DNA from 4 places in the Streptomyces sp. NPDC033221 genome. Region 4 is predicted to be linked to each of the others. Evidence: riboswitches for the same ligand, from Rfam matches in the RefSeq annotation. Region 4 holds a riboswitch; each other region holds the start of a gene.
What was found. Region 4 has a riboswitch for cobalamin ahead of cobN (cobaltochelatase subunit CobN). Riboswitches for the same ligand answer to the same signal wherever they lie in the genome.
Positions count from the first base shown of each region.

Region 1: it holds a riboswitch for cobalamin, as region 4 does, so the genes downstream of both, metE (5-methyltetrahydropteroyltriglutamate--homocysteine S-methyltransferase) here and cobN (cobaltochelatase subunit CobN) in region 4, are expected to answer to the same signal.
Region 2: it holds a riboswitch for cobalamin, as region 4 does, so the genes downstream of both, ACZ53K_RS00135 (ribonucleoside-diphosphate reductase subunit alpha) here and cobN (cobaltochelatase subunit CobN) in region 4, are expected to answer to the same signal.
Region 3: it holds a riboswitch for cobalamin, as region 4 does, so the genes downstream of both, ACZ53K_RS21360 (prenyltransferase/squalene oxidase repeat-containing protein) here and cobN (cobaltochelatase subunit CobN) in region 4, are expected to answer to the same signal.

Region 1 covers NZ_JBVIQN010000052.1:20,533-26,457, forward strand. The annotation lists gene ACZ53K_RS39275 (hypothetical protein) at 1-27, opposite strand, end outside; gene metE (5-methyltetrahydropteroyltriglutamate--homocysteine S-methyltransferase) at 169-2,487, opposite strand; cobalamin riboswitch at 2,656-2,884, opposite strand; gene ACZ53K_RS39285 (cupin domain-containing protein) at 3,148-3,570, shown strand; gene ACZ53K_RS39290 (SDR family oxidoreductase) at 3,646-4,395, shown strand; gene ACZ53K_RS39295 (hypothetical protein) at 4,410-4,853, opposite strand; gene ACZ53K_RS39300 (DUF6973 domain-containing protein) at 5,131-5,529, opposite strand.
Region 2 covers NZ_JBVIQN010000001.1:26,243-32,167, forward strand. The annotation lists gene ACZ53K_RS00125 (TolB family protein) at 1-756, opposite strand, end outside; gene ACZ53K_RS00130 (TolB family protein) at 806-1,948, opposite strand; cobalamin riboswitch at 2,452-2,616, shown strand; gene ACZ53K_RS00135 (ribonucleoside-diphosphate reductase subunit alpha) at 2,775-5,210, shown strand; gene ACZ53K_RS00140 (ribonucleotide-diphosphate reductase subunit beta) at 5,213-5,925, shown strand, end outside.
Region 3 covers NZ_JBVIQN010000015.1:149,396-155,320, reverse strand. The annotation lists gene ACZ53K_RS21375 (ferredoxin) at 1-175, opposite strand, end outside; gene ACZ53K_RS21370 (aldehyde dehydrogenase) at 184-1,635, opposite strand; gene ACZ53K_RS21365 (MBL fold metallo-hydrolase) at 1,795-2,910, shown strand; cobalamin riboswitch at 2,951-3,090, shown strand; gene ACZ53K_RS21360 (prenyltransferase/squalene oxidase repeat-containing protein) at 3,376-4,716, shown strand; gene ACZ53K_RS21355 (SCO2322 family protein) at 4,716-5,459, shown strand; gene ACZ53K_RS21350 (CbiQ family ECF transporter T component) at 5,432-5,925, shown strand, end outside.
Region 4 covers NZ_JBVIQN010000008.1:249,419-255,343, forward strand. The annotation lists gene ACZ53K_RS13560 (precorrin-2 C(20)-methyltransferase) at 1-43, opposite strand, end outside; gene ACZ53K_RS13565 (precorrin-8X methylmutase) at 40-672, opposite strand; gene cobG (precorrin-3B synthase) at 692-2,086, opposite strand; cobalamin riboswitch at 2,134-2,281, shown strand; gene cobN (cobaltochelatase subunit CobN) at 2,320-5,925, shown strand, end outside.

The DNA of each region.
Region 1 (5,925 bases), on a different contig from region 4:
GTAGAACGCCAGGGAATACGGGGTCAACTGCGGTTCCTCGGTGAGTTGCGGGAAGAGCAGCTTACGGGCCGTCCGCCGGGCGCCCCGGGGGACCGTCGTCTCCGGGAGGCGCCGGGCGGGTGACGGGCTGGGCGGGTGCGCCGACGCACCCACCCGGCCCGCACCGGTTCAGGACGAGGGCAGCTCCGCGCGCACGGTCCGCGCGGCCGTGACGAGGTTCTCCAGCGAAGCGCGGGTCTCGGGCCAGCCGCGGGTCTTCAGGCCGCAGTCAGGGTTGACCCACAGGCGCTCGGCCGGGATCGCGCCGAGGCCCTTGCGGAGCAGGCTCGCCGCCTCCTCGGCGCTCGGCACGCGGGGCGAATGGATGTCGTACACGCCCGGGCCGGCTTCCCGCGGGTAGCCGTGTTCGGCCAGTTCGCGGGCCACCTGCATGTGCGAGCGGGCGGCCTCCAGGCTGATCACGTCGGCGTCGAGGTCGTCGATGGCCTGGACGATGTCGCCGAACTCGGCGTAGCACATGTGCGTGTGGATCTGCGTCCGGTCCCGCACCCCGCTGGTGGTGAGGCGGAACGCCTCGGTGGCCCAGGCGAGGTAGGCGGCACGGCCGGCGGCGCGCAGCGGCAGCGTTTCGCGCAGCGCCGGCTCGTCGACCTGGATGACCGACGTGCCGGCCGCCTCCAGGTCGCCGACCTCGTCGCGCAGGGCCAGCGCCACCTGACGGGCGGTGTCGCCGAGCGGCTGGTCGTCGCGGACGAAGGACCAGGCGAGCATGGTGACCGGGCCGGTGAGCATCCCCTTGACGGGCCGGCCGGTCAGCGACTGCGCGTACCGCGTCCACCGCACGGTCATCGGCTCGGGCCGCGAGATGTCACCCGCTAGGACCGGCGGCCGGACATAGCGCGTGCCGTACGACTGGACCCAGCCGTGCTGCGTGGCGAGATATCCCGTCAGCTGCTCGGCGAAGTACTGCACCATGTCGTTGCGTTCGGGCTCGCCGTGCACGAGGACGTCGATGCCCGCTCGTTCCTGGAAGGAGATCACCTCGCGGATCTCGTCGCTGATGCGCTCCTCGTACCCGGCCGTGTCGATGCGGCCCGCCCGCAGGTCGGCCCGGGCGGTGCGCAGTTCGGCGGTCTGCGGGAAGGAGCCGATGGTGGTGGTCGGCAGCAGGGGCAGGCCCAGGTGGGCCCGCTGGGCGGTGGTCCGCTCGGCGTACGGTGCCGAACGGCGGCCGTCGGCGTCGGTGACGGCGGCGGTACGGGCCCGTACGGCGGGATCGTGGGTGATCGCGGAACCGGACCGGGACGCCAGGTTCGCGCGGTTGGCGGCCAGTTCCGCGGCGATCGCGTGGGTGCCCTGCGCGAGACCGCGGGCGAGCGTGGCGATCTCGGTGCTCTTCTGCCGGGCGAACGCGAGCCAGCGCAGCACCTGCGGGTCGATGTCGCGCTCGGCGGTGACGTCGAGCGGGACGTGCAGCAGGGAGCAGGAGGCGGCCACGTCGACCCGGTCGGCCAGGCCCAGCAGCGTACCGAGCGTGGCCAGCGACTTCTCGTAATCGTTGATCCAGATGTTGCGGCCGTTGACGACACCGGCGACCAGCCGCTTGCCGGGCAGACCGCCGACGGCGGCGAGCGCGTCCAGATTGGCCGCGGCGGCCTCGGTGAAGTCCAGCGCCAGCCCGTCGACCGGGGCCTTGGCGAGCACCGGCAGCGCCTCGCCGAGCTGGTCGAAGTACGAGGCGACCAGCAGCTTCGGGCGGTCGGTGAGGGCGCCGAGGTCACGGTAGGCGCGTTCCGCCGCGTTGAGTTCGGCCGGGGTGCGGTCCTGCACCAGGGCGGGCTCGTCGAACTGCACCCACGCGGCACCGGCCGCGCGGAGGTCGGCCAGGACTTCCGAGTAGACGGGCAGGAGCCGGTCGAGCAGCGTCAGCGGGTCGAAGTCGGCGGCGACGCCGGGAGCGGGCTTGGACAGCAGCAGGTAGGTGACCGGGCCGACCAGGACCGGGCGCGGCGTGTGGCCGAGCGCGAGCGCCTCCCGTACCTCGCCGACCTGCTTGGCGGAGTCGGTGGTGAAGACGGTGTCGGGGCCCAGCTCGGGCACCAGGTAGTGGTAGTTGGTGTCGAACCACTTGGTCATCTCCAGCGGCGCCACGTCCTGCGTGCCGCGCGCCATCGCGAAGTACCCGTCCAGGGCGTCGGCCGCGTCGGCGGCGCGGTGCCGTTCCGGGACGGCACCGACCATGACGCTGGTGTCCAGCACGTGGTCGTAGTACGAGAAGTCACCGGTCGGTACCTCGTGGAGGCCGGCGTCGGCCAGCTGCTGCCAGTTCGACCGGCGCAGGTCCCGCGCGGTCTCCTGGAGGGCGTCCGCGGTGACGCGGCCCTTCCAGTACCCCTCGACGGCCTTCTTCAGTTCCCGGTGCCGTCCCTGGCGGGGGTAGCCGTACACGGTGGCCCGTGCTGCCGCGGCTGCGGGCTTCGCTGTCACGGAACTCTCCTTCGCGAGCGTGATCTTCTCCGAGCCCCGGTGACGGGACGAGAACGCGAAGGAATGACGCGCCGGGCGAGCCGTGGAGCGTCCGATGACACCCATGCCCGCCTGCCATGACACGCCGACCCGCCCTCGAAGGTCACCGGAGGTGTCCGCGCACGTATGGACGCGCGCGGGCAACGGGCAGGTCTTCGGACTCGCGGGCGCGCCTGCCGGATCATCGTCCGGCGGGCACCTACTGGCCGTCGCTTCCCGGATCCGCGGCCCGGATCCAGTGCGTATGACGGCGGTCGTTCCCGCTCACCGCTGCGGGGCAGTCCCGGATTCCCACCGGGTTCCCTCTTGCGACGCGTCTGCCTGGCGGGCAGGGCGAACCAGCTGCACCGGACAGCGTAGATCGCGCGCACCCCGTACGGACACCCCTGTTCACATGGTGGTACGGGAGATGAGACGCGCGGGGCACGGGCCGCCCCCCCCCCGGACGCTCCCGTACCGCGTCCCGGATGTGTCCGGATCGGCGCTCACCGCGCATGCCGGGGCTCTGAACAATGGAACCCTTCCCGGCCGTACCGTGCACCGCCCGGACCGTCCACCGGAGTCCGCCGCCTTACACGGGGCCGGCACCGCGCCACCGGCACCGCAGGAGGAGGACCCGCCATGCCCGGCACCCACGAGCACCCGCACTCGGAGGCATGGAAGACCGCGCTCACCGTGCTGCAGGAGGTCGCCCCGCCCGCCATCCCGGAGGGCGCGCACGTGTCGACCGTCGAGATCGAATATCCGCCCGGCGACCGGGGCGCCCCGCCGCACCGCCACCCCGGGCCGGCCTTCGGCTATGTGCTGGAGGGCGAGATGCGCTTCGAGCTGGAAGGCGAGCCGGAGCGCATCGTCCGTGCCGGGGAAGCGTTCTGGGAGCCCGGCGGCGACGTCATCCACTACCAGGACGGCAACGCCCGCAGCGACACGCGCCTGCGCTTCGTCGTCACCATGCTCTGCGTGCCGGGACAGCCCATGCTCGTCCTGGTCGACGATGACGAACTGAAGCGGCGCGCCCACCTGCGCGCGTCCCGGCAGCCCTGACGCGTTCCCGCCGTCCAGGCCTCTTCGAACATCTTCAGTTGCCTTCAGTCGCCTCCAGCGCAAGGAGTACGCGAAGTGAAGATCGTGGTCATCGGAGGCACCGGCCTCATCGGCAGCAAAGTGGTCGCCAAGCTGAACGAGCGCGGACACGAGGCGGTGCCCGCGGCACCCGGCACGGGTGTCAACACCCTGACCGGCGAGGGCCTCGGCTACGCGCTGGCCGGGGCCCAGGTGGTCGTGGACGTCGCCAACTCGCCCTCCTTCGAGGAGTCGGCGGTGCGGGAGTTCTTCACCACCTCCACCCGCAACCTGCTGGCCGCCGAAGCTGCGGCGGGCGTGACGCACCACCTGGCGCTGTCGATCGTCGGCATCGAAGGCCTGCCCGACAACGGCTATTTCCGGGCGAAGGTGGCTCAGGAACGCCTGATCAAGCAGGGGCCGATTCCCTATTCGATCGTCCGGGCGACGCAGTTCTTCGAATTCGTCCGGGGCATCGCCGACACCGCCACCGACGGCGACACCGTGCGCGTACCGCAGGTGCTTTTCCAGCCGATGGCGGCCGAAGACGTCGCCGAGGCGGTGACCAGGGCCGCGGTGGACGCCCCGCTGAAAGGCGTCACCGAGGTGGCCGGGCCCGAAGTGACCCGCTTCGACGAACTCATCGCCCGGGCACTGCGCGCGTGGAACGATCCGCGCACGGTCGTCGCCGACCCGCACGCCCTGTACTTCGGCTCCGAACTCACCGAACGCAGCCTCGTCCCCGACGAAGGCAGCGCCCGGCTGGCCACCACCCGCTTCGACGACTGGCTGCGGACTTCCTCCTGAATACGGCCGCGGGGCTATTCAGTCAACGTCACGACATTGTGGTCGGGCCCTCCTGATATCCGCACGCTCTTCGACCAGCTCCCGCCTTTGCCGTTGGTCGGCGCGTTGGCGTCGAGCTGCACGGCCCGCACCGCTTCTCCGCCCTTGCTGAACACCCACAGCGAAGGGCCCGTGTACGACGTGGCGGCGGCCTCCCATTCGACGGGGTCGCCCACGGCATCGGAGATCTCGCCGTCATCGGTGCCGTAGTCGAACACCCGGACCTGATCCCATGAGAAACCGGTCAGCTCCGCCAGCGGCGCCGGGGCGCCCTCCACCGCCGCGTCCAGCTTCCGCTGAAGGGCCTGATCCGTGGTGCTGACCAGCGGCGTCTCCCCGCCGAGCGCCCACCAGCCCGCCCCCAGCCCCGCGGCCACCCCGAGCCCGGCCCATGCCACTCGTCTTCGTGCCGTGCGCACCTGTCGCCTCTCCCCGTTCCACTTCGTCCCGCCGGCGGTGCGTGCTCTGTCGGATCTAGGGCGCTTCTGATGGATCTCCGCGGCGTCGCGACTCCCCCAGCTACCGCTGGGAGGTGCCCCCAGGCACGCACCCTCGCCGCACGGCGCAAAGGGACAGGTGGCTCCGCCACATGACCCTTCACACCGCACTCCCCCTAGCTCTTCGAGCAGGGGGGACCCCCAAGCGCACGCACCGAACGCCGCTCGGTGTCCTCCACGGAGATCCATCAGAAACGCCCTAGTCGTCCGCCCCGGGAGCGTCCGGATTCCGCCCTTCGTCGGGCGCGCCGGGCACCTTGTTGGTGTGCCCGTGCCGTCCGATCTCCACCTTGTCGCTGGGTACGAGTTTCCCGTCGCGGTCGATCACCACGGTCTTCCCGCCCTGCACCGCCTCCTGAATCTTCGCCGCCAGCTCGGCCGGGCTGGCGGTCGGGTTGTTCAGCGCGATCCGGCGGCCGATCTCGTTGTTGTGGAGGTCCATGGATTCGCGGTCCGACGGGTTTCCCGGCAGCCGTTCGTGTGCCGTGCCGTACCGCTCCGCCCAGTCCATGCCGAACCGCTGAGCCATCAGGGCGTTCCAGTACGCATGTCTGAAGGCGTCCATGTGCCCGTCGTTCTTGTCCTCGGGAAATCTCACGCCGACGCCTCATGTGCACCCGGTCGTTGAAGGCGTCACCCCGTGTGCCGCCGTCGTCCAGCAGGTCCCAGGTGATCCTTTCGTCCGCCTGGTCCGCCATCCGCAACGCATCCTGTATCTGCGTATGGGCCTGGTGCAGATTCTCGCCCACCGGCCCGCTCTGGACATCAGGGTCGTGGGCCGTGGCGGGCGGCAGCTCCAGACCGCCGTCCGGAGTGACGCTCGCCCCGTTCTCACGGGCCTTCCGTACGCCACCGCGCAATACGCTCTGGGCGGCCCGGATGTCGGCCGTGGCTATTTCCAGGGCCAGCCTGATGCCGTCGGCTTCCGCTTGTGCATGCTCCAACTGCGTCAGCTCTCCGCCCCAGTTGCTGCGGGCCGCTTCGTAAGCGGGAC
Region 2 (5,925 bases), on a different contig from region 4:
GGGCATGTTGGACGCCTTGGAGATGAAGCCGACCTTGCGGCCGTCATAGCTGATCACCGGGCTGGCGGAGGGGCCGGCGGCCTGCTCGCCGCCGGTGACGGAGACGCTCACCCGCGTCACGGTGCCGGTCTTCCGGTCGCGTACGAAGATGTCCTGGGCGCCGTTGGTGTCGCCGGGCACCAGGTCTTCGCGGCTGGAGGCGAACGTCACGTACCGGCCGTTGGCGCTGATCATCGGCATCTGGGCGCCCTGCCTGCCCTGCGGGGGCCGCCCGTCGAGGGTGACGCTCTCGGTCCGTCCGGTCCGGCGGTCGTGGACGAATATGTCGGTGTCGGCGTTGGTGTCGCCCGGCACGAGATTGGCCGCGTCGGACGCGAAGGCGACATACCGGCCGTCGGCGCTGATGGAGGGGGTGTACGAAGAGGAGTTGGCCTGGGTGCCGTCGCTCGCCACGTTGACGCGCTGGACGGCGCCCGTCCGCAGGTCCTTCACGAAGACGTCCGACCTCCCGTTGGTGTCGCCGGGCACCAGGTCGCTCGCGCTGGAGTCGAAGGCGACGTACCGGCCGTCGGCGCTGACCGCCGGGCCGTTCGAGCCGTCGTTGGCCTGCGCCCCCTCGGCGGTGACGCTGACCCGCTCGGTGCCGGACGGCGGCGCGGTCCGGGCGCCGGCCGTCGTCGCGGGCAGCAGCGCGGCGAGCGCGCACACGCCCGTCACGGTGACGATTCTTCGGGCGGTGGTACGGGTGGTCCTCATGGTGGGTTCCCCTCCTCGTGGGTACGCCGCTGCGTCAGCGCGCGGTACGTCAGTGCTCCAGCCGCCGGACGAACACGTCGCCCGTCCCGTTCGTGTCGCCGGGCACCAGCCCGTCGTCGCGCGAGTCGAAGGCCGCCAGCCGTCCGGTGGCGTCGGGCGCGGCGATGTTCGTCCAGGACGCCGACTGGGTGCCGTCCACGCCGACGTTGATCCGTTCGACCCGTCCGCTCCGCAGGTCGCGGACGAAGCCGTCCACCTGGCCGTTGGTGTCGCCGGGCACCAGGTTGGCGGCCGCGGAGGTGAAGAAGAGCCGCCGGTTGTCGGCGCTGAGCCGCCCGTCGGAGGACCAGCCGTTGCCCTGGGCACCGTCGTGGGCGCGGGACAGCAGCCGGGTGGTGCCCTGTTCCAGGTCGCGGGCGAAGAGGTCGTACGTGCCGTTGGTGTCGTCCGGCACCACGTCGTCGGCCACGGCGGAGAAGACCGCGTACCGGCCGTCGGGGCTGAGCCGGGGGAACGGTGACACGCCGACCACGGCATCCGTGGTGCTCAGGCTCGCCGCCCTGGTCCGCCCGGTGGCCAGGTCGTGGACGTACAGGGGGTCCTGCGGCGGCGGGCGGCGGAAGCCGGGCCCGGCGGGGGTGAGATTCGTCGCCTTCGAGGTGAACGCCACCCGGCGGCCGTCGGCGCTGATCGACGGGAAGGCGGACGGGGCGTTCGCCTGGGTGCCGTCGCTCGCCACACTCACCCGTTTCACCGTTCCCGCCTGCACATCGTGGACGAAGATGTCCAGGCGTTCGTTGGTGTCGCCGGGCACCAGGTCCGGGCGGTGGGAGCCGAAAGCGAGGCGGTGGCCGTCGCCGCTGAGGGCGAAGTTCTGGACCCCGTATCCGTACGGGGACTTCCCGGCGCCCGCGGTGGGGCTCACGGTGCGCCCGGTGCGGCGGTCGTGGACGAAGACGTCGCCCTCGCCGTTGGTGTCGCCGGGGACCAGGTTCGTCGCGCTGGAGTAGAAGGCCACATACCGCCCGTCGGCGCTGATCTCGGGCGAGCCGGAGAGGGCGTCGCCGCGGGTGCCGTCACTGGCGACGCTGACCAGGTCGACCTTTCCCGTCCGTAAATCCTTGACGTAGACGTCCTGTTCGCCGTTGGCGTCCGCGGGTCCCAGGTTGGTGGCTTCCGAGGTGAATGCCACGAACCGCCCGTTCGCACTGAGTCGTGGATCTCCTGAAAAACCGTTTCCCTGCGTCCCGTCCGCGGCGACGCTGACCCGCTCGGTGGCCGGAGCCGCCCGCCCCGCGGCGGCCGCCGACGACACCGGCAGCACCCCCGCCACCACGCACGCTCCCGCCATCAGCCCCACGACTCGCCCGGCGCCACACGCCGTACCGCTTCTTCGCATGCTTCCCCCCTCGCACAAGGCCCCCACCCGCCCCGCCGGCCGACGGAGCAAACAAGGAGCCAATACGTTTCAGGAGCCCCGGTCAACGCATCAGGGACATTCCGCGCCACCAATACGCCCCCTGCATCAACCCCCGTCCACGCCGCCCCGAACGGCCCGGGAACGGCCCCGGAACACCCCGGAAACGGCTCCACGGCGGCCTCGTGTCACCCTCCCGTAGGCCCCCGAACACCCCTGGGAACGCGCCCGGATCAGCCGCCGAATACCACGGCTCCGGACAACCCCGCGCCAACGCGACACAAGATATGGGGGTGGGTGCACGAGGCGGCACAAGATGTATGCTCGTGCTCGCTGTCGTCGCAGGGGAATCCGGTGCGAATCCGGAACTGTCCCGCAACGGTGTACGAAGTGCGCAAACCGCACTCGTGAGTCCGAAGACCTGCCCACAGTACGCCCGCGCCAGGACCGGCGCGGTCGTCGATACGTCCGGGTCTCGCGGGTTGGACCGGTGGACGCTGCGCGGTGTGCCCGCGCGCCCCTTGCCGTGCCGGGGGTGCCGCACGCCCGCACGCGCCCTCCTGCCCTCCCCAGGCCCCCGCCGAGTGAGGGAGAGCAGCACGTGACCATCGCGCCAACGGAGCCAGCAGCCGAGCAGGTCGTGCAGCCCGCGAAGGGCACGCGGCCCCAGCAGGGCACCGGCGGCCAGGCCACGGACGGCCCCGGCACCGCCCTGCTGCGCACGCTGACCGACCTCACCGCCGACCTGCCCGCCACCGACCCGGGCAAGATCGCCGCCGCCGCGCTGCGCGGCCGCCACCCCGGCTCCGACGAGGCCGAACTGCGCTCGCTGGCCATGGAGGCCGCGGCCGGCCTGATCGGCGACGAGCCGCAGTACTCCAAGCTGGCCGCCCGCCTGCTGACCCGCGCCATCGCGGAGGAGGCGGCCGCGGAGGGGGCGGTCGCCTTCTCCGCCTCCGTCGCCACCGGCCACCGCGAGGGCCTGATCGCCGACGGCACGGCGGAGTTCGTACGCACCCACGCGGTCCGCCTGGACGCGCTGGTCGAAAACTCCCTGGCGGACGGCGCGGACGACCGCTTCGGCTACTTCGGCCTGCGCACCCTGCACTCCCGCTACCTGCTGCGCCACCCGATCACCCGCCAGGTCATCGAGACCCCGCAGCACTTCCTGCTGCGCGTGGCCTGCGGCCTGGCCGAGGACCACAGCGAGCGGGCCGTGGCCGACGTCGCCGAGCTGTACCGCCTGACCAGCACCCTGTCGTACCTGCCGTCCTCGCCGACGCTGTTCAACTCCGGCACCCGGCACCCGCAGATGTCCTCCTGCTACCTGCTGGACTCCCCGCTGGACGAGCTGGACTCGATCTACGACCGCTACCACCAGGTGGCGCGCCTGTCGAAACACGCGGGCGGCATCGGCCTGTCGTACTCCCGGATCCGGGCCCGCGGCTCGCTGATCCGCGGCACCAACGGCCACTCCAACGGCATCGTGCCGTTCCTGCGCACCCTGGACGCCTCGGTCGCGGCCGTGAACCAGGGCGGCCGGCGCAAGGGCGCCGCCTGCGTCTACCTGGAGACCTGGCACGCGGACCTGGAGGAGTTCCTGGAGCTGCGCGACAACACTGGCGAGGAGGCCCGGCGCACCCACAACCTGAACATCGCGCACTGGATCCCCGACGAGTTCATGCGCCGCGTCGAGGCCGACGCCGACTGGTCGCTGTTCTCCCCCAGCGACGCGCCCGAGCTGGTGGACCTGTACGGCGACGAGTTCGACGCCGCGTACCGCACGGCGGAGGCCGAGGGCCGCTACGTCAAGCAGGTCCCGGCCCGCGTCCTGTACTCGCGGATGATGCGCACCCTCGCGCAGACCGGCAACGGCTGGATGACCTTCAAGGACGCCGCCAACCGCACCGCCAACCAGACCGCCGAGCCCGGCAAGGTCGTGCACTCCTCCAACCTGTGCACCGAGATCCTGGAGGTCACGGACGACGGCGAGACCGCCGTCTGCAACCTCGGCTCGGTCAACCTCGCCGCCCACCTCGGCGACAACGGTGAGATGGACTGGGAGCGACTGGACGCCACGGTCCGTACCGCGGTGACCTTCCTCGACCGCGTGGTGGACATCAACTTCTACCCGACCGAGCAGGCCGGCACCTCCAACTCCCGCTGGCGCCCGGTGGGCCTGGGCCTGATGGGCCTCCAGGACGTCTTCTTCCGGCTGCGGCTGGGCTTCGACTCGCCCGAGGCGCGGGAGCTGTCCACCCGCATCTCCGAGCGGATCATGCTCGCGGCGTACGAGGCGTCCGCCGACCTCGCCGAGCGGCACGGCCCGCACCCGGCCTGGTCCGCGACCCGTACGGCCCGCGGCGTGCTGCACCCGGACCACTACCCGAACGCCGAGCCGCGCTGGGCCGACCGGTGGACGGCGCTGCGCGCCCGTATCGCGGCGACCGGCATGCGCAACTCGCTGCTGCTGGCCATCGCGCCGACCGCCACCATCGCGTCCATCGCGGGCGTGTACGAGTGCATCGAGCCGCAGGTCTCGAACCTGTTCAAGCGCGAGACGCTGTCGGGCGAGTTCCTGCAGGTCAACGCGTACCTGATCGAGGAGCTGAAGGCGCTGGGCCTGTGGGACGCGCGCACCCGTGACGCGCTGCGCGAGGCCAACGGCTCAGTGCAGGAGCTGGACTGGATTCCCGCCGAGACCCGCGAGCTATACCGCACGGCCTGGGAGATCCCGCAGCGCGCGCTGATCGACATGGCGGCGGACCGTACGCCCTACCTCGACCAGAGCCAGTCGCTGAACCTGTTCATGGCGTCCCCGACCATCGGCAAGCTCAGCTCGATGTACGCGTACGCCTGGAAGCGCGGCATCAAGACCACGTACTACCTCCGCTCGCGGCCGGCGACCCGTATCGCCCAGTCCGCGCGCGGCACGGGCGGGGGCGCGCAGACCGCTCCCGTCCCCGCTCAGGCGGCCGATCCCGAGGCCGTCGCCTGCTCCCTGGAAAACCCCGAGTCCTGCGAGGCATGCCAGTAATCATGACTACCGCACCCGAGAAGAACACGCCCGAAACGTCCGCCGCCGCCTCGCACACCGCCACCACCGGCAGCAAGAACCTCCTCGACCCGGGCTTCGAGCTGACCCTGCGCCCGATGCGCTACCCGGACTTCTACGACCGCTACCGGGACGCGATCAAGAACACCTGGACGGTGGAGGAGGTCGACCTCCACTCCGACGTGGCCGACCTCGCCAAGCTGTCGCCCGGTGAGCAGCACATGATCGGCCGGCTCGTCGCGTTCTTCGCGACCGGCGACTCGATCGTGGCGAACAACCTCGTCCTGACGCTCTACAAGCACATCAACTCCCCCGAGGCGCGGCTGTACCTGAGCCGACAGCTGTTCGAGGAGGCCGTGCACGTCCAGTTCTATCTGACGCTGCTGGACACCTACCTGCCCGACCCGGAGGACCGCGCCGCCGCGTTCGCCGCGGTGGAGAACATCCCCTCCATCCGTGAGAAGGCCGAGTTCTGCTTCAAGTGGATGGACTCGGTCGAGTCCATCGACCGCCTGGAGTCGAAGGCGGACCGCCGCCGCTTCCTGCTGAACCTGATCTGCTTCGCGGCCTGCATCGAGGGCCTGTTCTTCTACGGTGCCTTCGCGTACGTGTACTGGTTCCGCTCGCGCGGCCTGCTGCACGGCCTGGCGACCGGCACCAACTGGGTCTTCCGCGACGAGACCATGCACATGGAATT
Region 3 (5,925 bases), on a different contig from region 4:
ACTCGGGCCGTACGGGGTGTGACTGGCGGGCCGCGTCCAGCGCGAAGCCGCCGGGCGCGGTGGCCGCGCACAGGCCGGAGCCGATGCACGCCCCCCGGTCCACCTCCACGTGCCAGCGGGGCCCGTCCGGCCCGGCCCCCGCGCCCTTCCCGCCCTTGCCCGCCGTACCGCTCATACCGTCCCTCACCCCTCCGCCGGCAGATGGATCGTCTTGTGCTCCAGATACTCCCCGAAGCCCTCGGGGCCGAACTCCCGCCCGATGCCGGAGTTCTTGTAGCCGCCGAAGGGGCCCAGCATGTCGATGCTGAAGGTGTTCACGGAGAATGTGCCGGTCCGCACCCGCCGCGCGATGTCGATGCCGTGCGCGGTGTCCGCGGTCCACACCGAGCCGGACAGCCCGTACTCGGAGTCGTTCGCGATCCGGACCGCCTCGCCCTCGTCCTCGTACGGCAGCAGGCAGATCACCGGGCCGAAGATCTCCTCGCGGGCGATGCGCATGGCGTTGGACACCTCGCCGAACAGCGTCGGTTCCACGTACCAGCCGGTCTCCAGGCCCTTCGGCCGACCGCCGCCGGTGAGCACCTTCGCGCCCTCGCGCTGCCCGAGGGCTATGTAGTCCAGCGAACGCTGCTGCTGGCGCCGGGCGACCAGCGGGCCGACCTCGGTCGCCGGGTCCAGCGGATCGCCCACGCGCAGCGCGGACACGGCGGCGGCGAAGCGTTCGGCGATCTCGTCGTAGCGTTCGCGCGGCGCCAGGATGCGCGACTGCGCGATGCACGCCTGCCCGTTGACCAGGTAGGCGTACGGCACGATGCCCGCCACCGCGGCGTCCAGGTCGGCGTCCGGCAGGATCACGGCGGCCGACTTGCCGCCCAGCTCCAGCGTCACCCGCGTCAGGTTGCGCGCCGCGACCTCCATGACGCGCTTGCCCGCGGCGACCGACCCGGTGAAGGCCACCTTGTCCACATCCGGGTGCCCGACCAGGTACTCGCTCACCTCCCGGTCCGCCGGGAGGATGGACAGCACGCCCGGGGGCAGTCCGGCCTCGCTCGCGATGTCCGCCAGCAGATAGGCGTCCAGCGGCGTCTCGGGCGACACCTTGAGGACCACCGAGCAGCCGGCCAGCAGCGCGGGCGCCAGCTTGGCCGCCGCGGTGAACTGCGGCACGTTCCACGGCACCACGGCCGCCACCACGCCCACCGGCTCGCGCCGCACCAGCAGCGGCCCGAGCGCACCGGCCCGGCGCTCCTCGAACGGGAAGTCGCGGGCCACGGTGAGCGCCGCGTCCCACGCCATCATCGCGGCCAGCGCCTGCACCATCACGCCGGAGGTGTACGGGGTGCCGTTCTCGGCGCTGATGACCCCGGCGATCTCCTCGCTCCGTACGGCGAAGGCGTCCTTGATACGGGTGACCACCGCGATCCGCTCGGCGAGCGGCGCATCCGCCCACGCCCCGGAGCCGAAGGAGGCCCGGGCGGCGGAGACGGCCCGGTCCACATCGGTCCGCGAGGCGTGCGGCACCCGGCCGATGACCTGCTCGGTGTGCGGCGAGACCACCTCGATGGTGCCGCCGCCGGCCGGGTCGGCGAACTCGCCGCCTATGTAGAGCTGTCCGTACTCGACGAGTGCGCTCATGGCTGCCGCCTCCTGCGGGTCGACCGGTGGGTGCTCACGTACGGGGGCCGTGCGAAAAGTTTCTGACGCCGCATCAGGACTGATACCAGTTCTAGTTATGCTGGGCAATGCCCGGCACGGGGGGCGCGGCCCGTCCGCGCGGAAGCGGAGGTGCGGCGGATGACGGCAGCAGCCCGGACCGGGACGGCGGAGGGCGGGCCCCGGGTGACCGACCACCGGGGCGGCGTGTGGTCGATCGCCGTCCCCATACCGGACAACCCGCTCGGCCACACCCTCGTCCACCTCCTGGAGACCGGCAGCGGACCGGTCCTCGTGGACACCGGGTGGGACGACCCGGACGCCTGGGACACCCTGACCGCCGGAATCACCGCCTGCGGCTTCGAGGTCACCGACCTGTACGGCGTCCTCATCACGCACCACCACCCCGACCACCACGGTCTCTCCGCCCGCGTGCGGGAGGCGTCCGGCGCGTGGATCGCCATGCACGCGGCGGACACCGCCGTCGTACGCCGCACCCGGGAGGCCGAACCCGGCCGGTGGCTGGATTACCTGATCGCCAAGCTGACCGCGGCCGGCGCACCCGACAGCCACCTGGCACCCCTGCGCCGGGCGCGCGCCAAGGGTCAGGTACGCGACCTCCCCGGGCAGCGGGCCGCGCTGCCCGACCGCGAGATCGCCCCCGGCGCGCTCCTCGACCTGCCGGGCCGCCGGCTGCGCGCCGTCTGGACACCCGGTCACACGCCCGGCCATGTGTGCCTGCACCTGGAGGAGGAGCATCCGGCGCGGCGGCCCGGCCACGGCCGGCTCTTCTCCGGCGACCACCTGCTGCCGGGCATCAGCCCGCACATCGGGCTGTACGAGGACCCGGACGAGGCGTCGGGAGGGGCATCGGGAGCGGCCACGCCCGGCGATCCCCTCGGTGACTATCTGGCCTCCCTGGAACGCGTCGCCCGGCTCGCGCCCGCCGAAGTGCTCCCCGCCCACCAGCACGCCTTCACGGACGCGGCGGGCCGGGTACGCGAGCTGCTCGCCCACCACGAGGAGCGGCTCGCCGGGCTGCGCGCGCTGCTCGCCGTACCCCGCACACCGTGGCAGCTCGCCGAGGCCATGGAGTGGAACCGGCCGTGGGAGCGGATTCCGTACGGGTCGCGGACCATCGCGGTCTCGGAGGCGGAGGCGCATCTGCGGCGGCTGGTCCGGCTGGGGCTGGCGGAGGCGGTGCCGGGGTCCTCGGGGACGTCGGGGGCGGAGCCGGTCAGGTACCGGGCGGTGTGAGGGGCTGACGGGAGCCCCGGGCAGCCCGTGCCCGGGGCTCCCCCTACCCGCCGGTTAAGGTGTGCGAGACAATTTCATCTTGTGCCCGAACGGGGGAAGCCGGTGGAAATCCGGCGCTGACCCGCAACCGTGAATCGGGACGTACGGCACCGGCACACCGGCCGCCGCCGGGACCTCCGGCAGGTCCCGCGCCCGGCCGCCCGCACCGGGTTCCGTACGCCCGATGAGCCGGAGCACCCGCTGGGGCACGACCAAGGCTCCCGCCACCGCAAGGCCGCGCCTCCTCGCGCGGACGACCGGTGCGCGGCACCGTCGAGGTATGCGGAGCTGAGCCCGGTGCCACCGCGGCCGATCACGATCGGCGGGCGGCGGGGCGTCCGAGTGCGGCTGCGCACCCACCGCAGCATGCGCCACCGACCCACCGCAGACCCACCGCGGCGAACCGACCCGAGAGGCACCGACCCGATGGCCACCACGGCTTCCCAGGCTTCCCTGACTCCCAGGGCTCCCCTGGCCCCCACGGCTTCCACGGCCCCCACCTTCGCCGCCCTGGCGCGCCGCGCCGCCGCGGCGCTGGCCGGGGCCGCCGTGCTGTGCGCGGCCGGTGCCCCCGTGGCGGCCGCCGACTCCCCCGCGCCGGCCGCCAAGGCGTCGAAGCTGCCCGACGGGCTGTACGGCACCAAGGACCCGCAGTACGACGGCGTGTGGCGGCAGTCGCTGGCCCTCCTCGCGCAGCGCACCGTGGGCGTGCGCCCCTCGGTGACGGGCGTCGACTGGCTCGCCGGGCAGCAGTGCTCCGACGGCGCCTTCGGTGCCTACCGCGCCGACCCGGCCAAGGCGTGTGACGAGAAGACGATGCGGGACACCAACCAGACGGGTGCCGCGGTACAGGCGCTGGCCGCGCTCGGCGGGCACGACGACGTCGTACAGAAGGCCGTGAAGTGGCTGAAGTCGGTGCAGAACGACGACGGCGGCTGGCCGTCGATGGCCGGCTCCCCCAGCGACGCCAACTCCACCTCCGTGGTGATCGGCGCGCTCAAGGCGGCGGGCCAGAAGCCGGAATCCGTGCAGAAGGGCGGCAAGTCCCCGTACGACGCGCTGGTCGCCTTCCAGCTCGGCTGCGCTGCGAAGGAAGGGGAGCGCGGCGCGTTCGCCTTCCAGCCCAAGGACGGCGCGCTGGCCCCGAACGCGGACGCCACGGCCGCCGCCGTGCTCGGCGGGCTGGGTGACGGGTTCGTGGTGGACCCGGCGGGCAAGACCGCCGACAAGCCGGTCAAGCCGCTCGGCTGCGCCGAGGACAAGGACGCCGGGCGCGACCCGAAGCAGGCCGCCGAGGGCGGCGCCGCCTACCTGGTCTCGGTGCTCGACGCGAGCGGCCAGCACCTGAAGTCCGCGATGCCCGGCGCCGGGGACCAGCCCGACGTCGGCAACACCGCCGACACCGTCGTGGCGCTCGCCGCCGGCGGGCACGGTGCCGCCGCGCGGAAGCCGCTGCAGTGGCTGGAGAAGAACTCCGCGAACTGGGCCAAGGAGGCCGGCCCGGCCGCGTACGCGCAGCTGGTGCTCGCCGCGCACGCCGCGGGCGCCGACCCGCGCCACTTCGGCGGCGCCGACCTGGTCGCGCAGCTGAACGCCACCGGCCCCAAGCCCGCCGGCAGCTCCGCGCCGTCCGCCGCGCCCGAGAAGGACGCGCAGGACAAGGACGAGCAGGGCTCCGGCGTGTGGTGGATCTTCGGCATCGTGTTCGTCGCGTGCGTGGGCGTCGGCTTCCTGCTCAGCGGCCGCCGGAAGAAGAACGACCTCTGATGCAGCGCCCCCTGATGCGGCGGCCCCCGATGCGGCGTCCGCCGCGGTCCCGCTCCGCCCGCCTCCTCGGCGCCCTGGTCCTGGCCGGTACGGTCACGGGCCTGGGCGCGGCGCCCGCCCAGGCCCAGGAGTACCGCTACTGGTCCTTCTGGGACGGCCCCGCCGCCAACGCTCCCGCGTCCGGTGACGGCGGCTGGTCGTACGCGACCGAAGGGCCGGCCACCAGCCGCCCCCGGGACGGTGCCGTGACGGGCTTCCGCTTCACCGTCGGCTCCGACGCGGCGGCGGCCGGCAAGCCGCGTCACGCCGCGGACTTCGACGCGATCTGCGGGAAGACCCCTGCCCAGGACGGCAGGAAGCGCGTCGGTCTGGTCCTCGACTTCGGCACGAAGGCGGAGGCCGCGGCCGGGGAGAACCCGCCGCCGGTACGCACGGAGTGCGTACCGCTGCCCGAGGACGGCACGGCCGGTGACGCGCTGGCCGCCGTCGCGAAGCCGCTGCGGTACGACGCGAACGCGCTGCTGTGCGCGATCGCCGGATACCCGAAGGCAGGGTGCGCGGAGAAAGCGGGGCCGGGATCCGGTTCCGGTTCGGCCTCCGCCTCGCGGCAGCCCGGGGACTCCGAGGAGCAGGCGGACGAGGACGACTCGGGCGGCCCCTCCGCCGGACTGGTCACCGGCATCGCCGCCGTGGTCGTCCTGGGCACGGCGGCCGGGTGGCAGGCCCGCCGGCGCCGCCGGTGAGCGCCCGCGCCCCCCGCGCCACCCGCTCCACCGCGCTGCACGCCGGCGCCTGGTGGCTGTGGGCGCTGGGCCTGGCCGCCGCGGCGTCCCGGACGACCAATCCGCTGCTGCTGGCCCTGCTGATCGGTGTCGCCGGATACGTCGTCGCGGCGCGCCGCACGGACGCACCGTGGGCCCGTTCGTACGGCGCGTTCCTCAAGCTCGGCCTGCTGGTGATCGTCATCCGGCTGGTCTTCGCGTTCTTCCTCGGCTCCCCCATCCCCGGCACGCACACCCTGGTCACGCTGCCGGAAGTGCCGCTGCCCGAATGGGCGCGCGGCGTGCGCATCGGCGGGCGGGTCACCGTCGAAGGCATGCTCTTCGCCTTCCACGACGGGCTGAAGCTCGGCACCCTGCTGATCTGCGTGGGCGCCGCGAACGCGCTCGCCAGCCCGGCACGCCTGCTGAAGTCACTGCCGGGGGCGCT
Region 4 (5,925 bases):
AGGACTGCTCGGCTGTGCGGCCGGCGGTGTGCTGCTCGGTCACTCTTCCACGCTCGCTATCGCGTTGATCGCTGCCGCGGCCATGGCGCTGCCGCCGCGCCGCCCGCGTACCACCAGGTGTTCCAGGCCCGAGGGGTGCTGGGCCAGCGCGTCCTTCGACTCGGCCGCGCCGATGAAGCCGACCGGGATGCCGATGACGGCGGCCGGGCGGGGCGCGCCCTCCTCGATCATCTCCAGGAGGCGGAAGAGGGCGGTGGGGGCGTTGCCGACGGCGACCACCGCGCCGTCCAGGCGGTCGCGCCACAGTTCGAGGGCGGCGGCGCTGCGGGTGGTGCCCATGCGCTTGGCCAGGTCCGGTACGGACGGGTCGGCGAGGGTGCAGAGCACGTCGTTGCCGGCGGGGAGCCGCTTGCGGGTGACGCCGCTGGCGACCATGTTCGCGTCGCAGAGGATGGGGGCGCCGCCGCGCAGGGCCTCGCTCGCGCGGGCGACGACCTCGGGGGAGTACGCCAGGTCGCGTACGAGGTCGGTCATGCCGCAGGCGTGGATCATCCGGACCGCGACCCTGCTGACGTCGTCGGGCAGGTGCGCGAGGTCCGCCTCGGCGCGGATGGTGGCGAAGGACTGGCGGTAGATCTCCGCGCCGTCCTTCTCATAGTCGAACTCGCTCACTGTGCTTCGTTGCCCTCGGTCATGTTGTTGTGCGGTCGGTCGCGCGGGCCGACGCGACGGCGTCGGCGAGGCGGTCGGTGTCGGTCAGGGGGATGGTGGTCGCGTCGGGCGCTCCGTGCCGGGTGCCCCGTACGGACACCTCGTAGGCGTCGCCGGTGGCCACGACATCGACCCACTCGCCGTGCGGGTGGCCGCAGCGGCGGGCGCAGCCCGACCAGTGGACGGGCAGCAGCCCGGGACCGGCCTCGGGACCGCCGGTGCCGCCCTCGCGCAGGGTGGCCACCGCGTCCGCCCGTACGTCGGCCAGGGCTTTGGCGCAGCCGGGGCGGCCGGTGCAGGCGCCGAGGCCGTACCAGGGGGAGGCCGGGTCGGTGACCAGGCCGGCCGTGGCCAGTTCGCGCAGCCGGGCTCCGGCCGTCTCGGGAGACAGGCCGGGGACGACCACGCCGCGCCAGGGTGTCATACGCAGTTCGGCGGAGGCGGCGTGGGCCAGTTGCCGGAGCTGCGCGGTGGTGAGGCGGCCGAGGGGCGCGAGGAGGGAGAGGGCGTGGGTGCCGTCGGGGGAGACGGTCACTCCAGGGCGGGGTGGGGCGGGTGCTGTTGCCGAGGGCACCGGGGCCGTCGGGTACGGCTGCGAATCGGGCTCCTGGAGACGCGTACGCAGCAACGCGCGCACCGCCGCGGCGTCGTACCCGGGCGGCAGTTCCCGTACGCGCCAGGAGCCGTTGCCCGCCTCCTGGGCGACGGAGAGGAAGGCTTCTGCGGCGGCGAGGGCCGCGCGGGGCGCGTCGGGGCCGGGGAGCCGCAGTGCCTCGGTGTCGTCGCCGACGTGCAGCAGCGCCGTGCCGCCGGGTTCTGCGATCAACGTCACATCGCCGCCGAGCGCGGCCGTGTCGCCGCGGCCGTCGTCCAGCGCGAAGAGGAAGCGGCCGGACAGGGCGGGGGCCGTGTCGCTGGCGCACAGGAGAAGGTCCAGTTCACGGGCCCATTCCTGGACGGCGGCGCCGCCGTCCGCGCCTTGCCCGTCGAGTCCGGCGAGGGGGGAGGCGACGATGTTGCGTACGCGTTCGTGGCGGTCGGAGGGGAGCAGGCCGGCGGCGCGCAGCAGGTCGGCGAGGGGGGCGGCGCTGTCTTCGGCGAGGCCGCGCAGCTCCGCGTTGCCGCGGGAGGTGAGGGAGAGGTGGCCGTCGCCGTGGCGGTCCGCGGCGTCGGCCAGCATCTCGCACTGAGGGGGCGTCAGCAGGCCTGCGGGGAGCCGGAGTCGGGCCAGGGCGCCGTCGGCGGCGGAGTGCAGCCGCAGCGCTCCGGGGCAGGCGTCGCCGCGGTCCCGTACGCAGGCGGCACCGCTGTCCCGTACGAGGGATTCGTCCCGATGCGGGGGTATCGCGGGGGTGGGCGGCATGGCGGCGAGCATACCGACGATGGCCCGGGCGGTCCCCGCCCGCCATCCGGGCGCAGCCCTTACTATGCAGGTCGGTGGGTCAGCTGGCCCACCGGACGCCATCGACGGCGCCAAGGGAGGAAGCCCGGTGAGAATCCGGTGCGGTCCCGCCACTGTGAGCCCGGCCACCGCCGGGCGAGCCAGGAACTCCCGCCGTCCGTGAACACCGCCCGGGGCGCGGACCCCGAGGAAGGCCAGACGCCGCAATGATCCTGCTGCTGTCGACGTCCGACACCGACCTGCTCAGCGCCCGTGCGGCCGCCGGTCCCGTGCCGTACCGGCTCGCCAATCCCGCCCGCCTCGACCTCGCGGAGCTGCCCGCGCTCCTGGACGGCGCCGACCTGGTCGTCGTCCGTCTGCTGGGCGGGCTGCGCGCCTGGCAGGAGGGGCTGGACCAGCTCCTCGCGGCCGGCCAGACCCGGCCGGTCGTGGTGCTCACCGGCGAACAGGCACCGGACGCCCAGCTCATGGAGGCGTCCACCGTCCCCATCGGCATCGCGGCCGAGGCGCACGCCTACCTGGCGCACGGCGGCCCGGCCAACCTGGAGCAGCTGGCCCGCTTCCTGTCCGACACCGTGCTGCTGACCGGTCACGGCTTCGAGCCGCCCGCCGCCGCGCCCTCCTGGGGCCACCTGGAGCGCTCGAAGCACCTGGCGGCCGAGGCGCGTACCGGTGCGGAGGTCGTGGCCCGTACGGACGACACGGGTGCCGCGACCGGCCCGCTGGTCGCCGTGCTCTACTACCGCGCCCACCACATGAGCGGCAACACCGGCTTCGTCGAGTCGCTGTGCGAGCGGATCGAGGAGGCCGGCGGGCGGCCGTTGCCGCTGTTCGTCGCTTCGCTGCGGGCGCCCGAGCCGGAGCTGATCGAGGAGCTGCGCGCCGCCGACGCGATCGTGACGACCGTGCTGGCGGCGGGCGGCACCAAGCCCGCCGAGGCGTCGGCCGGCGGCGACGACGAGTCCTGGGACGCGGGCGCGCTGGCCGCGCTGGACGTGCCGATCCTCCAGGCCCTGTGCCTGACCGGGCCGCGCAGTGCCTGGGAGGAGAACGACGAGGGCCTGTCGCCGCTGGACGCGGCCAGCCAGATCGCGGTGCCCGAGTTCGACGGCCGCCTGATCACCGTCCCGTTCTCCTTCAAGGAGACCGACGAGGACGGCCTGCCGGTGTACGTCGCCGACCCCGAGCGCGCCGCCCGGGTCGCCGGCATCGCCGTACGCCACGCCCGGCTGCGCCACATCGCGCCCGCCGACAAACGTCTGGCGCTGGTGCTGTCCGCGTACCCGACCAAGCATTCGCGGATCGGCAACGCGGTGGGGCTGGACACTCCGGCGAGTGCCGTTGCGCTGCTGCGGCGGCTTCGGGAGGAGGGGTATGACTTCGGTGACGAGGCCGTGCCCGGTCTGGAGTCCGGTGTCGGTGACGAGCTGATCTACGCGCTGATCGAGGCCGGCGGCCACGACCAGGAGTGGCTCACCGAGGAGCAGCTCGCCCGCAACCCCGTCCGCATCCCCGCCGCCGATTACAAGCGCTGGTACGGCACGCTGCCGCAGGAGCTGCGCGAGCAGGTCGAGGAGCACTGGGGCCCGCCGCCCGGCGAGATGTTCGTGGACCGGAGCCGGAACCCGGACGGCGACATCGTGCTGGCGGCCCTGCGCCGCGGCAATCTGCTCATCCTCATCCAGCCGCCGCGCGGCTTCGGCGAGAACCCGATCGCGATCTACCACGACCCCGATCTGCCGCCGTCGCACCACTACCTGGCCGCTTACCGCTGGATCGCCGCCTCCCAGGAGGACGGCGGCTTCGGCGCCGACGCCATGGTGCACCTGGGCAAGCACGGCAACCTGGAGTGGCTGCCCGGCAAGAACGCCGGCCTGTCCGCCGCCTGCGGCCCGGACGCGGCCCTCGGCGACCTGCCGCTGATCTACCCGTTCCTGGTCAACGACCCGGGCGAGGGCACCCAGGCCAAGCGCCGGGTGCACGCCACGCTGGTCGACCACCTCGTGCCGCCGATGGCCCGTGCCGAGTCGTACGGCGACATCGCGCGCCTGGAGCAGCTGCTCGACGAGTACGCGGCGATCTCCGCCATGGACCCGGCGAAGCTGCCCGCCATCCGCGCGCAGATCTGGACCCTGATCCAGGCCGCGAAGCTGCACCACGACCTCGGTCTGGAGGAGCGCCCGGACGACGAGGGCTTCGACGACTTCCTGCTGCACGTCGACGGCTGGCTGTGCGAGGTCAAGGACGCGCAGATCCGTGACGGGCTGCACGTCCTCGGCGGCGCGCCCGCCGGTGAGGCGCGCGTCAACCTCGTACTCGCCATCCTGCGTGCCCGGCAGATCTGGGGCGGTACGTCCTCGCTGCCGGGGCTGCGCGAGGCGCTGGGCCTGGACGAGTCGGCGGCGACCCGGACGACCGCCGACGCGGTCGAGGAGCAGGCCCGCGGGCTGGTGCAGGCCATGGACGACGCGGAATGGGACCTGGCCGCCGTCGAGCGGGTCACCGCGGAGCTGCCGGAGGCGCAGCGCGAGCCGGTGGCGGCGATTCTCGCCTTCGCCGCCCGCGAGGTCGTACCGCGCCTGGCCGCCACCACCGACGAGATCGACCACGCCGTGCACGCGCTGGCCGGCGGCTTCGTCCCGGCCGGTCCGTCCGGCTCGCCGCTGCGCGGCCTGGTCAACGTCCTGCCGACCGGCCGCAACTTCTACTCGGTCGACCCCAAGGCGGTGCCCAGCAAGCTCGCCTGGGAGACCGGCCAGGCGCTCGCCGACTCGCTCCTGGAGCGCTACCGCGCCGACCACGGCGACTGGCCCACCTCGGTTGGTCTGTCCCTGTGGGGTACGAGTGCGATGCGTACCTCCGGTGACGACGTGGCCGAGGCGATGGCGCTGCTCGGCATCCGGCCCGTCTGGGACGACGCCTCGCGCCGCGTGACCGGCCTGGAGCCGATCCCGGCCGACGAACTGGGCCGCCCGCGCGTCGATGTGACGCTGCGTATCTCCGGCTTCTTCCGCGACGCGTTCCCGCACGTCATCGGCCTGCTGGACGACGCCGTACGGCTCGCCGCGTCCCTGGACGAGCCCGCCGACGTCAACTTCGTCCGGGCCCACGCCCAGGCCGACCTGGCCGCGCACGGCGACGAGCGGCGCGCCACCACCCGTATCTTCGGCTCCCGCCCCGGCACGTACGGCGCGGGCCTGCTCCAGCTCATCGACTCGCGCGACTGGCGTACGGACGCCGACCTCGCCGAGGTCTACACGGTGTGGGGCGGCTACGCGTACGGGCGCGGGCTGGAGGGCTGCCCGGCGCGCGAGGAGATGGAGACCGCGTACAAGCGGATCGCGGTGGCGGCGAAGAACACCGACACCCGCGAGCACGACATCGCCGACTCGGACGATTACTTCCAGTACCACGGCGGCATGGTCGCGACCGTCCGCGCGCTCAAGGGCACCGCGCCCGAGGCGTACATCGGCGACTCGACCCGCCCCGAGACGGTCCGCACCCGCACGCTGGTCGAGGAGACCTCCCGGGTCTTCCGCGCCCGCGTCGTCAACCCGCGCTGGATCGAGGCGATGCGCCGCCACGGCTACAAGGGCGCCTTCGAACTCGCCGCGACGGTCGATTATCTGTTCGGGTACGACGCCACGACCGGCGTCGTTGCCGACTGGATGTACGACAAGCTGGCCCAGACCTATGTCCTGGACCCGGAGAACCGCGCCTTCCTCCAGGAGGCCAACCCCTGGGCCCTGCACGGCATCGCGGAACGCCTCCTGGAGGCGGAGTCGCGCGGCATGTGGGCCGAGCCGGACAAG